2 regions of the Streptomyces sp. SID8374 genome follow, and region 1 is predicted to be linked to the other one. Evidence: riboswitches for the same ligand, from Rfam matches in the RefSeq annotation. Region 1 holds a riboswitch; the other holds the start of a gene.

Region 1 (7,585 bases):
CGAGGCTGCCGCCCTCGCAGAAGTCGTTCTGAACGTCCACGACGATCAATGCGCGGTGCATGGCGGGTGTCCTTAGGTGGGGAGAGAGCGGAGATGTTCAACGTTCACGGGGATGCCAACGAGCGTAGAGACTAGGGCCTGACAATCAACCCCTACCCAAACTCCAGCCCGTGGGGAGCTTGAGGACGGAACCGCCGGGGCGGGGCCCCCGCGCCTGCTGGGCCGCCCGGGCCGCTCGGGCCGTCCGGCGTTTGAGGACGGAACCCTCGGGGTGGAGGCCCCGCGCCTGCTGGGGCCCACCCCAGCCCGTCCGGCGCTTGAGGACGAAGCGGCCCGGCCGGACGCCCCCGGCCCTCACACGTACTCCGTCCCCAGCACCGGCTCGCCCCGCGACAACTGCATCGCCGACATCGGCAACCCGGTCCGAGCCGCGACATGCCGCTCCCGAGCCGCCTCCAGCGGCTCCCGCGCGACCACGGCCCCATCCCGCACCAGCTCCACCAGCAGCTCCCGCCCCGCCAGCTCCTCCGGCACCGCCCCGGTCCCGATCACCTCGGCCTCGGCCACGCCGCCCTCGTCGACCCGGCGCGCCGCCCACTTGCGACCACCCACCGACGACTTCGCGCCCAGCGACTTCTTGGCCACCGGCACCAGCGGAGCATCCGCGCCCGCAGCGCCCGCCCGGGCCACCAGCTTGTAGACCATCGAACACGTAGGGTGCCCGCTCCCGGTGACCAGCTGCGTGCCGACCCCGTACGCATCCACCGGCGCGGCCGCCAGCGAGGCGATCGCGTACTCGTCCAGGTCCGAGGTCACCACGATCTTCGTGCCCGTCGCCCCCAGCTCGTCCAGCTGCTGCCGCACCCGGTGCGCGACCAGCAGCAGGTCCCCGGAGTCGATCCGTACGGCACCCAGCTCGGGCCCGGCGATCTCCACCGCCGCCCGCACCGCCTCGGCCACGTCGTACGTGTCCACCAGCAGCGTCGTGCCCCGCCCCAGCGAGTCCACCTGCGCCCGGAACGCGTCCCGCTCAGTGTCGTGCAGCAGGGTGAAGGCGTGCGCGCTGGTGCCCACGGTCGGAATCCCGTACCGGAACCCGGCCGCCAGGTCGGAGGTCGCGTCGAACCCGCCGACGTACGCCGCACGCGCCGAGGCAACCGCCGACAGCTCGTGCGTCCGCCGCGCCCCCATCTCGATCAGCCGGCGCCCCCCGGCCGCTGCCGACATCCGCGAGGCGGCGGCCGCGATCGCGGAGTCGTGGTTGAGGATCGAGAGGATCACCGTCTCCAGCAGCACGCACTCGGCGAAGGAGCCCTCCACCCGCAGGATCGGCGAGCCCGGGAAGTACACCTCGCCCTCCGGGTAGCCCCAGATGTCGCCGCTGAAGCGGTAGCCCGCCAGCCATTCGAGGGTCGGCTCGTCCACGATGTCCTGCTGGCGCAGGAAGCCGATCATCTCGTCGTCGAAGTGGAAGTTCTCCACCGCGTCCAGCACCCGCCCGGTGCCCGCGACGACCCCGTACCGCCGCCCCTCGGGCAGTCGGCGGGTGAACGCCTCGAAGACGGAGTGCCGGCCGGCGGTGCCCGCCTTGAGGGCCGCCTGCACCATGGTCAGCTCGTACTGGTCGGTGAAGAGCGCGGTCGACGGAACGCCGACCCGTCGCCCGAGGTCCGCTGAGTTCATGGCTGGGATGCTACCCCCTATTCGTCAAAGTGACGAGATGTGGGGTCCGTTTGTGCGCGGGGACCGCCCGAGTGGCAGCATGGGACAGGTGAGCGTTGCTACCCCTGTAGAGATCGAACGTCCTGATTCGGCCGAGGAGACCTTCGCGGTCCCCGAGCCGGACGTCCCGTGGGTGACGCTCGTCCACAACGACCCGGTCAACCTCATGAGCTATGTGACCTATGTCTTCCAGGCCTACTTCGGCTACTCCAAGGACAAGGCGCACAAGCTCATGCTGGACGTGCACCAGAAGGGCCGCGCCGTCGTCTCCAGCGGGAGCCGCGAGGAGATGGAGCGCGACGTCCAGGCCATGCACGGTTACGGGCTGTGGGCCACCCTCACCCAGGACCGCAACTAGCGGCACCGCCGCCGTACGCACCCCTGCCCCGTTCGACCCACCATCGGAGAATCCATGGCCGGCCATTTCGAGGCCACCCCGGGCGGCGGCGCGGCCGTCGCACTCGACGAGGTCGAGATCTCGATCCTGCGCTCCCTCGCCGTGCAGCTGCTCGAACTGATCGGCCCGGGCGACACCCCCGCCGACGGCGAGGACCCGCTCGCCGCACTCTTCGCCGAGGGCCCCAGCAAGCCGCCGTCCGACCCGGCCCTGGCCCGGCTCTTCCCCGACGCGTACGGGGGACCCGACGAGCTCACCGAGAGCGACGGCAAGTCGGAGGAGGAGCTGCGGGAGCTGTCCGCCGAGTTCCGCCGCTTCACCGAGACCGACCTGCGCTCCCGCAAGCGCGAGGACGCCCTCGCCGTCGTCCGGACGCTGGACGCGCTCTCGCCCGCCGACGGCGGCGGAGCCGTACTCACCCTCACCGCCGACGAGTGCCGCTCCTGGCTCGGCTCGCTCAACGACCTGCGGCTCACCATCGGCACCCGGCTGGAGGTCTCCGACGAGGACGAGGGCGAGGACGGGTCGCTCTACCGGCTCCCCGACAGCGACCCGCGCAAGCCGATGGTGATGGCCTATCTCTGGCTCGGCGCACTTCAGGAAACGCTCGTCGAAACACTGATGCCGTAATCGGCGGAAAAGGTGCCGCCCTCCGGGCGCGCCCCCTTCGCTCAACGGACGCTCAGATCCGGGTAACGATCCCCCCAAGTCATAGGCGGCATTCGCTCCGGATGGAGTTTCTTGTCCCCTTTTGCCTGTGGGATGCGCCACAGAATGTCCCGTGGTGTCCTGTGACGGCCGTGATAAATCTTCACGATCGCCCGGGGACGCCACCCCTGTTCCCGGGGTCGCCACAAGTCGGCCGAACGCCGGTGGCACTCCAATCCATATCCGGGGGGATCAGGACCTGATCCGCAGCCTTGACGGCGCGGATCGGCGTGGAGAAAGGCGCACCACACATGACATCGGCACAGGTCGACGAGGGACAGGCCGACCACGGAAGGCCCGGAGCGGAATCCGGGGAGGCCGAGACCGGTGGCGAGGGGTACCAGCGAGGTCTGGGAGCCCGTCAGATCCAGATGATCGCCATCGGCGGAGCCATCGGGACCGGGCTCTTCCTGGGCGCGGGCAAAGCGATCGACCGGGCCGGACCCAGCCTCATCCTGGCCTACGTCCTCGCGGGCCTGGTCATCTTCTTCATCATGCGGGCCCTGGGCGAACTGCTCATGTACCGCCCGGTCTCCGGCTCCTTCTCGGAGTACGCCCGCGAATTCATCGGGCCCTTCTTCGGATTCGTGACCGGCTGGACGTACTGGCTGTTCTGGGTCGTCACCGGAATCACCGAAGTCACCGCCGCCGCCACCTATATGACGTACTGGTGGGACATTCCGCAGTGGCTGTCCGCACTCGTCTTCACCGTCATCCTGTACGGCGCCAATCTGATCTCCGTGAAGCTCTTCGGTGAGCTGGAGTTCTGGTTCTCGATGGTCAAGGTCACCGCGATCGTCGGCATGATCCTCATCTGCGCCGGCGTGCTGACGCTCGGCTTCTCCGACGCCGGTGACACCGCGACCGTCTCCAATCTCTGGAACGACGGCGGGTTCTTCCCGAACGGCATCGGCGGCATGCTGATGACGCTCCAGATCGTCATGTTCGCCTTCCTCGCCGTGGAACTCGTCGGCGTCACCGCCGGGGAGTCCAAGGACCCCAAGACCGTGCTGCCCAAGGCCATCAACACCGTGCCGTGGCGCATCGCCGTCTTCTACGTCGGTGCCCTGATCATGATCCTGTCGGTCGTGCCGTGGTCCACCTTCAAGCCGGGCGTCTCGCCGTTCGTGAAGGCCTTCGAGGAGATGGGGCTCGGCATCGGCGCCGCCATCGTCAACTTCGTCGTCCTGACCGCGGCGCTCTCCTCCTGCAACTCCGGCATGTACTCCACCGGCCGCATGCTCCGCGACCTGGCCATGAACGGACAGGGCCCGCGCGCCTTCACCAAGCTGACGAAGAACGGCCTGCCGCTCACCGGCACCACCTTCTCCGCCGCCCTGATGCTCGTCGGCGTCTGGATCAACTACCAGTGGCCGGGCGAGGCGTTCAACTACGTCGTCTCCTTCGCGACCATCTCCGGCATGTGGGCCTGGATCATGATCCTGTTCAGCCAGATCCGCTACCGCCGCCTCGCCGACCAGGGGGTGCTCCCGCAGTCCTCGTTCAAGGCCCCGGGCGCCCCGTACACCAGCTGGTTCGCGCTCGCCTTCATCGGCATGGTCATCGTGATGATGGCGATCGACAAGGAGGCCAGGATCTCGCTGTACTGCGCCCCGCTCTGGGCGCTCGTCCTCGGCGTCTCCTACCTGGTGCTCAAGTCGCGCGACCCGGAGAACACCGCCTTCGCCAAGCGCTGACCCAGGCTCCGCCGAGCACCCCACCTGCTTGCGCCGAGTACCGACCCCGAGGGCGGGCCCGATCACTCCGGGCCCTGGACCGGCCCTCCTCCCGGGCGCCCCGGCCACTCCCCTTCCCCCCACGGCCCCGGCGTCCACCATGCGGGCCCTCCCGTACCACCCACCGGTACGCGAGGGCCCGCATGCTCAGACCGACCGGCAATCGGGGGCGGCGTCGCGGGGCTGGGCACGCGCTCCCCCAAGCTCTCGGCTTCGCTCGGGCAGGGAGGGGCCCCTCCGGCGTTGTCGTCAATCACCAACGCTCCGCGTTGACTCGATCCTCCGCCTTGCAGCTGCACGCACCCAGCCCCGCTCCTTCTCCCACCCCCCGACTGCCGGTCGGTCTTATCCTGGCGCCATGCTGACCATCACCCAGGCGCTCCACGACCAGATCGTCGCCCACTCCCGCGCCGACCACCCCGACGAGGCGTGCGGCGTGGTGGCGGGCCCGGTCGGAACGGGGCGCCCCGAGCGCTTCATCCCGATGCTCAACGCCGCCCGCTCGCCCACGTTCTACGAGTTCGACTCCGGCGACCTCCTCAAGCTCTACCGCGAGATGGACGACCGCGACGAGGAGCCCGTGATCATCTACCACTCGCACACGGCGACCGAGGCCTACCCCTCCCGCACCGACGTGACGTACGCGAATGAGCCCGGCGCCCACTACGTCCTCGTCTCCACCGCCGACACCGACGGCGCGGGCCCCTTCCAGTTCCGCTCGTACCGCATCGTGGACGGCGAGATCACCGAGGAAGACGTGCAGGTCGTCGAGGCGTACTGAGCACCCGGGCGGATCGCGGAGCCGCCGCACGGGTCTGGCACACTGCACCCCAGACCCGAACACAAGGCAGCAGGAACCAGGAAGCCGGTGCGAATCCGGCACGGTCCCGCCACTGTGACCGGGCCGCCCTCCCGTACGGACGACTCCCCGTGGACGACCCCGTACCGGAGGGCGGGCCCGGAAGCCAGGAACTGGCCCGCCGCCTTTCACGCATCGACCAGGGGACGCGGAAATCCCCCGGAGAGGCCCCGCCATGTCCCGGCGCACCCCCGCGCTCATAGCCGCCGCCGTGCTGCTCCCGCTCGCCCTCACCGCCTGCTCCACCCCGGAGACCTCCACCGGCGCCCAGGGCAGGCCCGAGGCCTCGGCGAAGAGCGACGGCTTCCCGTACACCGTCACCAACTGCGGTGTCACCACCACGTACAAGGCCCCGCCCAAGCGCGTGGTCACCATGAACCAGCACGTCACCGAGATCATGCTCGAACTGGGCCTGGCCAAGTCCCTCGTCGGCACCGCCTATCTCGACGACAAGGTCCTGCCGAAGTACGCGAAGGACTACGCCTCCGTCCCCGTCATCGCCAAGGAGTACCCCTCCTACGAGCAGGTCCTCGCCACCGACCCGGACTTCGTCTACGGCGGTTACGCCAGCGCGTTCGCGGCAGGCGACGGGCGCGGGCGCGAGGCGCTGAAGAAGTCCGGCATCGAGACCCGGCTCAACACCGAGAGCTGCGCCAAGGCCGACACCCCGATGGAGACCCTTTACGAGGAGATCCGCGAGGTCGGCCGCACCTTCGGCGTCACCGACCGCGCCGAGGCCTGGATCAAGCAGGCGAAGGCCGACAACGCGGCGACCGCCGAGAAGCTCAAGGACCTCAAGCCCCTCCCCGTCTTCGTCTACGACAGCGGCGACAAGATCGCGTTCACCGCGGGCGGCAAGGGCATCGGCAACGAGCTGATCAAGCGCGCCGGCGGCACCAACATCTTCGCCGACCTCGACAAGTCCTTCGGCGACGCCTCCTGGGAGAACGTGGTCGCCCGCAAGCCCGAAGCCATCGTGATCTACGACTACGGCTCCACCACCGTCGAACAGAAGAAGAAGCGCCTCCTCACCGACCCGGCCCTCGCCGACGTCCCCGCCATCAAGAACAAGCGCTTCGCGGTCATGCCGCTCTCCGACGCGGTCCTCGGCGTCCGCGTCCCCGCCGCCGTCGAGAAGCTCGCGGCCCAGCTCCACCCGGCGGCCACCACCCCGTGACCTGCCGCACCCCCGCACCGCGGCGGCTGCTCCGCTACACCCTGGTCGTCGGCGTCCTCGCCGCACTCCTCGCAGCCGCCGTGGTCGCCGCCCTCGCCCTCGGCTCCGTCCGCATCCCGCCCGGCCAGGTCATCGACATCCTGACCGGGCGGGCGGAGGCGAGCCCGTTCCGCACGATCGTCCTGGACGTCCGGCTGCCCCGGGTCATCCTCGGCATCGTCGTCGGCGCCGGACTGGCCGTCATCGGCACGGTCCTCCAGGCCCTTGTACGCAACCAGCTCGCCGACCCGTTCCTCCTCGGCGTCTCCTCCGGGGCCTCCACCGGCGCGGTCCTGGTCATCGTCCTCGGCATCGGCGCGACCCTCGCCACCACCGTCACCATCCCCGCCGCCGCCTTCGCCGGAGCGCTGCTCTCGCTGCTCCTCGTCTACACCCTGGCGCGCGGCGGGGGAGGCCTCACCACCAACCGGCTCGTCCTCGCCGGGGTCGCCGTCTCCTACATCCTCTCCGCCCTCACCAGCCTGATCCTGGTCACCTCCGCCCGCGCCGACCACCTCCAGGAAGTCCTCTACTGGACCCTCGGCGGCCTCGGCGCGGCCCGCTGGGACATGCTCGCGCTCCCGACGGTCACCCTGATCGCCGGTACGGCCGTACTCCTCACGCTGGCCCGGCCCCTCGACCTGCTCCTGGTGGGGGAGGAGGGCGCGACCGTGCTCGGCCTGGACACCGCCCGCTTCCGGGCCGCCGTCTTCGTCCTCGCCTCCCTGATGACCGGGGCGCTCGTCGCGTACAGCGGGGCGATCGGCTTCGTCGGCCTGATGGTCCCGCACATGGCCCGGATGGCGGTCGGCGCCTCGCACCGCGCGCTGCTCCCGGTCGTCGCGCTCGGCGGGGCCGTGTTCCTGGTCCTCGCCGACCTGGCCGCCCGGACGCTCGCGGCCCCGCAGGACATCCCGGTGGGCGTGCTCACGGCGCTGACGGGCGGC
Region 2 (7,585 bases), on a different contig from region 1:
CTCCTGGCCGAGGTCCTGGACCTTGGACTTGGAGATCGTCGCGAGGTCCGAGCCGCCGATGAAGGAGGGGAGGGCCTTGCCCTCGGGGCCGGGGATACCGGCCGTGGCGATCTTGCCCTCGAGCTTCGGGTTGCCGTTCTCGCCACCCGTGACGCTGCCGGCCTCCCAGGCCTGGCCGTAGATCACGGCGGCCTTCTCGTTGGCCATGACGTTGGCGTGGTCCTGCTCGTCCTTCGTGACGTCGGCCTTGTTGTACTTCTTGACCAGGTCGACGAAGTGCTGGATGCCCTTCTGCGCCTCGGGCGTCGACAGCGCGCCCTTCCACTCCTTGGTGCCCTCGTCGTACGTGGCTATCTGGCCACCGTAGGCGGCGACGTAGGACATCGCGGCGTACCAGTAGCGGCCCGGGAAGTAGAGCGAGGAGGCGCGCTTGTCCTTCTTGGCCAGCTCGGCGGAGACCTTGTCCATCGCCGCGAGGAACTCGTCCTCGGTCTGCGGGAGGACGTCGCTGCCGGTGCCGGCCTTCAGCATGTCCTTGTTGTAGACGGCCAGACGGGCACTGGCGTAGTAAGGAACGCAGTACGTCTTGCCTTCGAAGGTGCAGGTGTCCTTCAGACCCTTGATCCAGGTGTCCGAGTTCTCGTACTTCGCGGGGTCGATTTCCCCGAGCGCACCATTGAGGATGTACTGCATGGTCTCGGTGTTGCCGAGTTCGACGACATCCGGGAATTTGTCGCCACCGAGGGAGGTGTCAAGCTTCTTGACCTTGTCAGCCCACTGCTGGTACTGAACCTTGACCGTGACGCCCGGGTACTTCTTGTTGAACTCGGCGTTGACGTCCTTGACCAGCTCGGGCCAGGTCGACTGGGCCTCGCCCATGAGCCAGACGGTCAGGTTTTCCTTGCGGTCCTTCGGGTCCTGCGACGATGCCTTGTCGTCGGAACCACATGCCGCGACCGAAACCAACATGCCCGCGACACCGATAGCCGCGATGAGCTTGCGCTTCACGTCAAACCCTCCTCAGGGATGCTGCAACCCCACCCACCGCGAAGACATTCGACGAGTTCTGCTGGGGCTGGACCTGGTCTTTAATGGTTTAGACCAGTACCGGGAGCTTGGCCTAGACCTTTAGGGGTGTCAAGGGTGTATAAGAAGTGCACTCGCGTCCGTTATAGGACCGACACCTAAGGGAGGGCGACGACCCGTGACCGGACCGTGCCACCATGTGAGCCGCGACAGACGGAGGAGCCGGTGACGGCAGCAACGCAAGCGTCGGAGAGGCGGGCCATGGGTGCCGACGGGGGCAGTTCGGGGAGCGAGACCGGCAACGGTGCGCGCACGGCGCGCGTACCGAAGTACTACCGGCTCAAGCGCCATCTCCTCGACATGACCGATACCTTGCCGCCCGGCACCCCGGTGCCGCCCGAACGCACCCTGGCGGCCGAGTTCGACACCTCGCGCACCACCGTGCGCCAGGCCCTCCAGGAGCTGGTCGTCGAAGGCCGGCTCGAACGCATCCAGGGCAAGGGGACGTTCGTCGCCAAGCCGAAGGTCTCCCAGGCGCTCCAGCTGACCTCGTACACCGAGGACATGCGCGCCCAGGGCCTTGAACCGACGTCCCAGCTCCTCGACATCGGCTACGTCACGGCGGACGACACGCTCGCCGGACTGCTGGACATCTCGACGGGCGGCCGGGTGCTGCGCATCGAGAGGCTCCGGCTCGCCAGCGGAGAGCCGATGGCGATCGAGACAACCCACCTTTCGGCCAAACGCTTCCCGGCGCTGCGCCGCTCGCTGGTGAAGTACACCTCTCTCTACACCGCGCTCGCCGAGGTGTACGACGTCCGCCTCGCCGAGGCCGAGGAGACCATCGAGACCTCGCTCGCCACCCCGCGCGAGGCCGGTCTGCTGGGGACGGACGTGGGGCTGCCGATGCTGATGCTCTCCCGCCATTCCATCGACGGCCAGGGTGAACCCGTGGAGTGGGTGCGATCCGTGTACCGGGGCGATCGGTACAAGTTCGTGGCCCGCCTGAAGCGGCCGACCGACTGAGAGCCGACAGCGTGCGGACAGGCGGTGGCCCGGGGATTCCGTCCCCGGGCCACCGCCTGTTTTCGGTCAGGCCCGGTGTCACCCGTCCGCGTGAACCGATTCCGCCTCCCGTCCGTGTCCCTACTGCGGACCTTCGGTGGAGACATCGGCGATACGCGACCGGTATGCGGACAGGGGTTCCGGAGAGCGGCCTTACCACCTAGATTTCGCGCACGTTACGACTGTGATCACGCGAGGGGACGGATCGATATGCCGGAATCGCCCACACCAGCACCACCGGTTCCACAAGTACCGGGACGGCGGGCGCTGTCCCCGAAGTCCATAGTCGTCTGGAGCCTGGTCGGCCTGGTCGGCGCGATCGGCTGGGCCACCCTCGCGCTCTCGCGCGGTGAAGAGGTCTCGGCCGCCTGGATGCTGGCGGCGGCGCTGGGCTCGTACGCCATCGCGTACCGCTTCTACTCCCGGTTCATCGCCAACCGGGTCCTGAAGGCGGACAAGAACCGCGCGACCCCGGCCGAACTGCTGGACAACGGTGTCGACTTCCACCCCACCGACCGCCGGGTCCTCTTCGGCCACCACTTCGCCGCCATCGCGGGCGCGGGCCCGCTGGTCGGCCCCGTGCTCGCCGCGCAGATGGGCTATCTGCCCGGCACGATCTGGCTCGTCGTCGGCGTCATCTTCGCCGGTGCCGTCCAGGACATGGTGACGCTGTTCTTCTCCACCCGCCGCAACGGCCGTTCCCTCGGCCAGATGGCGCGTGACGAGATCGGCCCGGTCGGCGGGATCGCCGCACTGGTCGCGGTCTTCATCATCATGATCATCCTGCTCGCGGTCCTCGCGCTGGTCATCGTGAACGCGCTCGCCCACTCGCCGTGGGGCGTCTTCTCCATCGGCATGACGATCCCGATCGCCCTCTTCATGGGCGTCTATCTGCGCATCCTGCGGCCCGGCAAGGTCAGTGAGGTCTCCCTCATCGGCGTCGCGCTGCTGCTCCTGGCGATCGTCTCAGGCGGCTGGGTCGCCGAGTCGTCGTGGGCGGACTTCTTCACGCTGGAGCCGGGCACGCTGGTCATCTGGATGATCGTGTACGGGTTCCTCGCCTCCGTGCTCCCCGTGTGGCTGCTGCTGGCCCCGCGCGACTACCTCTCCACCTTCATGAAGGTCGGCACGATCGGGCTGCTGGCCCTGGGCGTGGTCGTCGCGCTGCCGACCCTGAAGATGCCCGCGGTCACCGACTTCGCCTCCAGCGGCTCGGGACCGGTCTTCGCCGGTTCGATGTTCCCGTTCGTCTTCATCACCATCGCCTGCGGCGCGCTCTCCGGCTTCCACTCCCTGGTCTCCTCCGGCACCACGCCGAAGATGGTCCAGAAGGAGACGCAGATCCGGGTGATCGGCTACGGCGCCATGCTGGTCGAGTCGTTCGTCGCGATCATGGCGATGATCGCGGCCTGCATCATCGACCCCGGTCTCTACTTCGCCATCAACGCGCCCGTCGGTGTGATCGGCGACAGCGTCCAGTCCGCCTCCCAGGCCGTGGCCAACTTCGGCTTCACCATCACGCCGGACGCCCTGGCCCAGGCCGCCAAGGACGTCGAGGAGGCGAGCCTGCTCTCGCGGACCGGTGGCGCGCCCACGTTCGCGCTCGGCATGTCGGAGATCTTCTCCGCGGTGGTCGGCGGGACCGCGATGAAGGCGTTCTGGTACCACTTCGCCATCATGTTCGAGGCACTCTTCATCCTCACCACCGTGGACGCCGGCACCCGCGTCGGGCGCTTCATGCTCCAGGACATGCTGGGCAACGCCTACAAGCCGTTCCGCGAGGTCAGCTGGAAGCCGGGCGTCTGGTTCGCCAGCGCCGTCGTGGTCGGCGGCTGGGGCTACTTCCTCTGGGTCGGTGTGCACGACCCGCTGGGCGGCATCAACCAGCTCTTCCCGCTCTTCGGCATCGCCAACCAGCTGCTGGCCGCCGTCGCGCTGGCCGTCTGCACCACCCTGCTGGTCAAGTCCGGCCGCCTGAAGTGGGCGTGGGTCACCGCGGTCCCGCTCGCCTGGGACGTGGCGGTCACCCTCACCGCCAGCTGGCAGAAGATCTTCTCGCCGGACGTGAAGGTCGGCTTCTTCGCCCAGCGCGACAAGTACCAGGCGGGCATCGACGCGGGCGAGGTGCTGCCCCCGGCCAAGAACATGGACGACATGCAGACCGTCGTCACCAACTCCACCGTCGACGGGGTGCTGTGCGCCCTCTTCGCACTCCTCATCATCGTGGTGCTGGTGGACGCCGGGCGGGTCTGCTTCAACGCCATCCGCGACCCGGAGAGCGTCAAGCTCCACGAGACGCCGTTCGTCCAGTCCAAGTTCGTCGCCCCGGCCTCGCTCATCGCCACCAAGGAGGAGAAGGCCGAACTGGCCGCCGCCGGTGTCGGCCCCGAGGGCGGCATCCGCAAGGAAGCGGCGGGAGCGGGGAGCCGGACATGACCCTCGCGGACGTACGGCGGGTGGCCGGACGGATCCGCTGGTACGTCCGTGAGCTGACCGGCGAGTCGACGTACGACCGCTATGTGGCGCACGCGAGGGCCCACGATCCGGACACGCCGGTGATGACCCGCCGCGCCTTCGAACGCAGCCGTACGGACGCCCGCGAGGCGGACCCGCGCGAGGGCTTCCGCTGCTGCTGACCACCACCGGCCGATCGGGGCCGTCGCACCCCTCCCAGGGGCGCGGCGGCCCCTTTTCGCGCCCTCGCACGGGGCTGTCCGCAGCTGTCCGATCCGGAGAAAACCGGGCGAAGAAGCCAGACCGCCATACCGACATCTGTTCACGCCGACACAACATGTGGGGGCTTCCTCATCGAGCGCCCCCCACATGTATGCTCGACCTCGCTGTCGCCGCAGGGGAATCCGGTGCGAATCCGGAACTGTCCCGCAACGGTGTGATCAGTGTGCTTTTGCACACCCGAAGTCCGACGACCTGTCGACAGCGCGTCCGGATCGACCGAACCGGACGCCAGACGTCCGGGCCTCGCGGATGGGCCGGTGGACGCCGTGAGCAGTGCTGCCCTGAAGGGCACCGTGCTGCCCGGCTCCCCGCTCGCCGCCGGCCCCCAGCCGAGCGAGGGAAAGCCCAGTGACCATCGCGCCCGCCGATCCGGTTTCAGCCACCGAATCCGCTGCCTCCACCACGTCCGGCGAAGGCACGAACGACGGACCCGGGACCGCCCTGCTGCGGACCCTGACCGACCTCACCGTCGATCTGCCCGACACCGACCCCGGACGGGTCGCCGCCTCCGCGCTGCGCGGGCGCAACGCCCGCTCCGACGAGGCCGAGCTGCGCTCGCTGGCCACCGAGGCGGCGGCGGGGCTGATCTCCGAGGACCCGGCGTACTCCCGGCTCGCCGCCCGGCTGCTGACCCGTACGATCGCGGACGAGGCCGCGGGCCAGGGCGCGACGCACTTCTCCGCCTCGGTCGCGGTGGGCCACCGCGAGGGCCTGATCGCCGACCGCACCGCCGAGTTCGTGGCGCTGCACGCGGCCGCGCTGGACGAGCTCGTCGACCAGGCGCTGGCCGACGGTGCCGACGACCGCTTCGGCTACTTCGGCCTCCGTACGCTGCACAGCCGTTACCTGCTGCGCCACCCGCTCACCCGTCAGGTCATCGAGACCCCGCAGCACTTCATGCTGCGCGTGGCCGCGGGCCTGGCCGAGGACGAGTCGGTGCGCGCGCTGGACGAGGTCGCCGCGCTCTACAAACTGATGAGCCGGCTGGACTACCTCCCCTCCTCCCCCACGCTCTTCAACTCCGGCACCCGGCACCCGCAGATGTCCTCCTGCTACCTGCTGGACTCCCCCAAGGACGAGCTGGACTCGATCTACGACCGCTACCACCAGGTGGCGCGCCTCTCCAAGCACGCGGGCGGCATCGGTCTGTCGTACTCCCGCATCCGCGCCCGGGGTTCGCTGATCCGGGGCACCAACGGGCACTCCAACGGCATCGTGCCGTTCCTCAAGACGCTGGACGCCTCGGTGGCGGCGGTGAACCAGGGCGGCCGCCGCAAGGGCGCGGCCGCTGTCTACCTGGAGACCTGGCACGCGGACATCGAGGAGTTCCTGGAGCTCCGCGACAACACCGGTGAGGACCAGCGCCGTACGCACAACCTGAACCTGGCGCACTGGATCCCGGACGAGTTCATGCGCCGCGTCGACGCGGACACCGACTGGTCGCTGTTCTCCCCCGCCGAGGTGCCCGAGCTGGTCGACCTGTGGGGCGACGAGTTCGACGCGGCCTACCGCGCGGCCGAGGCCAAGGGCCTGGCCCGCAAGACGATCCCGGCGCGTGAGCTGTACGGCCGGATGATGCGGACCCTCGCGCAGACCGGCCAGGGCTGGATGACGTTCAAGGACGCCTCCAACCGGACCGCGAACCAGACCGCCGAGCCGGGCCGGGTCGTGCACTCCTCGAACCTGTGCACGGAGATCCTGGAGGTCACCGACGACGGCGAGACGGCCGTCTGCAACCTGGGCTCGGTCAACCTGGGCGCCTTCGTGGCGAACGGCTCCATCGACTGGGAGCGCCTGGACGCCACGGTCCGCACCGCGGTCACCTTCCTCGACCGGGTCGTCGACATCAACTTCTACCCGACCGAGCAGGCCGGGCGCTCCAACTCCCGCTGGCGGCCGGTCGGCCTGGGCGCGATGGGCCTCCAGGACGTCTTCTTCCAGCTGCGGATGCCCTTCGACTCGCCGCAGGCCCGCGCGCTCTCGACGAAAATCTCCGAGCGCATCATGCTCGCCGCGTACGAGGCGTCCTGCGACCTCGCCGAGCGTTCGGGCCCGCTGCCCGCGTGGTCCGAGACGCGTGCCGCGCGCGGTGTGCTGCACCCCGACCACTACGACACCGAGCTGAACTGGCCGGAGCGCTGGGACGCCCTGCGCGCCCGGGTCGCGAAAACCGGTATGCGCAACTCGCTGCTGCTCGCCATCGCGCCGACCGCCACGATCGCCTCGATCGCCGGTGTGTACGAGTGCATCGAGCCGCAGGTCTCCAACCTGTTCAAGCGCGAGACGCTCAGCGGTGAGTTCCTCCAGGTGAACGCCTACCTGGTGGACGAGCTGAAGAAGCTCGGCGTGTGGGACGCCCGCACCCGTGAGGCGCTGCGTGAGGCGAGCGGCTCCGTGCAGGGCTTCGCCTGGATCCCCGAGGACGTGCGGGCGCTGTACCGCACGGCGTGGGAGATCCCGCAGCGCGGCCTGATCGACATGGCGGCGGCCCGTACGCCGTTCCTCGACCAGAGCCAGTCGCTCAACCTGTTCCTGGAGACGCCGACGATCGGCAAGCTCTCCTCGATGTACGCGTACGCCTGGAAGCAGGGGCTGAAGACGACGTACTACCTGCGTTCGCGCCCGGCGACCCGGATCGCCCGTGCCGCGTCCGGTCAGGCGTCGGCCGCCGCCCCCATTCCCGTACAGCAGGCAACGGCTCCCGACGCGGACGCCATCGCCTGCTCCCTGGAAAACCCTGAGTCCTGCGAGGCCTGCC

Evidence for each region. Region 1 has a riboswitch for cobalamin ahead of GTY67_RS11180 (ABC transporter substrate-binding protein). Riboswitches for the same ligand answer to the same signal wherever they lie in the genome.
Region 2: another riboswitch for cobalamin. It lies ahead of GTY67_RS23955 (ribonucleoside-diphosphate reductase subunit alpha); the one in region 1 lies ahead of GTY67_RS11180 (ABC transporter substrate-binding protein).

Annotation. Positions count from the first base shown of each region.
Region 1 is NZ_WWGH01000001.1:2,524,469-2,532,053, reverse strand. It holds gene GTY67_RS11210 (isochorismatase family protein) at 1-61, opposite strand, end outside; gene GTY67_RS11205 (nicotinate phosphoribosyltransferase) at 355-1,683, opposite strand; gene clpS (ATP-dependent Clp protease adapter ClpS) at 1,763-2,080, shown strand; gene GTY67_RS11195 (DUF2017 domain-containing protein) at 2,135-2,749, shown strand; gene GTY67_RS11190 (amino acid permease) at 3,079-4,524, shown strand; gene GTY67_RS11185 (M67 family metallopeptidase) at 4,922-5,344, shown strand; cobalamin riboswitch at 5,419-5,538, shown strand; gene GTY67_RS11180 (ABC transporter substrate-binding protein) at 5,598-6,599, shown strand; gene GTY67_RS11175 (iron ABC transporter permease) at 6,596-7,585, shown strand, end outside.
Region 2 is NZ_WWGH01000002.1:64,842-72,426, reverse strand. It holds gene GTY67_RS23975 (sugar ABC transporter substrate-binding protein) at 1-1,008, opposite strand, end outside; gene GTY67_RS23970 (GntR family transcriptional regulator) at 1,288-2,052, shown strand; gene GTY67_RS23965 (carbon starvation CstA family protein) at 2,302-4,527, shown strand; gene GTY67_RS23960 (YbdD/YjiX family protein) at 4,524-4,727, shown strand; cobalamin riboswitch at 4,907-5,042, shown strand; gene GTY67_RS23955 (ribonucleoside-diphosphate reductase subunit alpha) at 5,176-7,585, shown strand, end outside.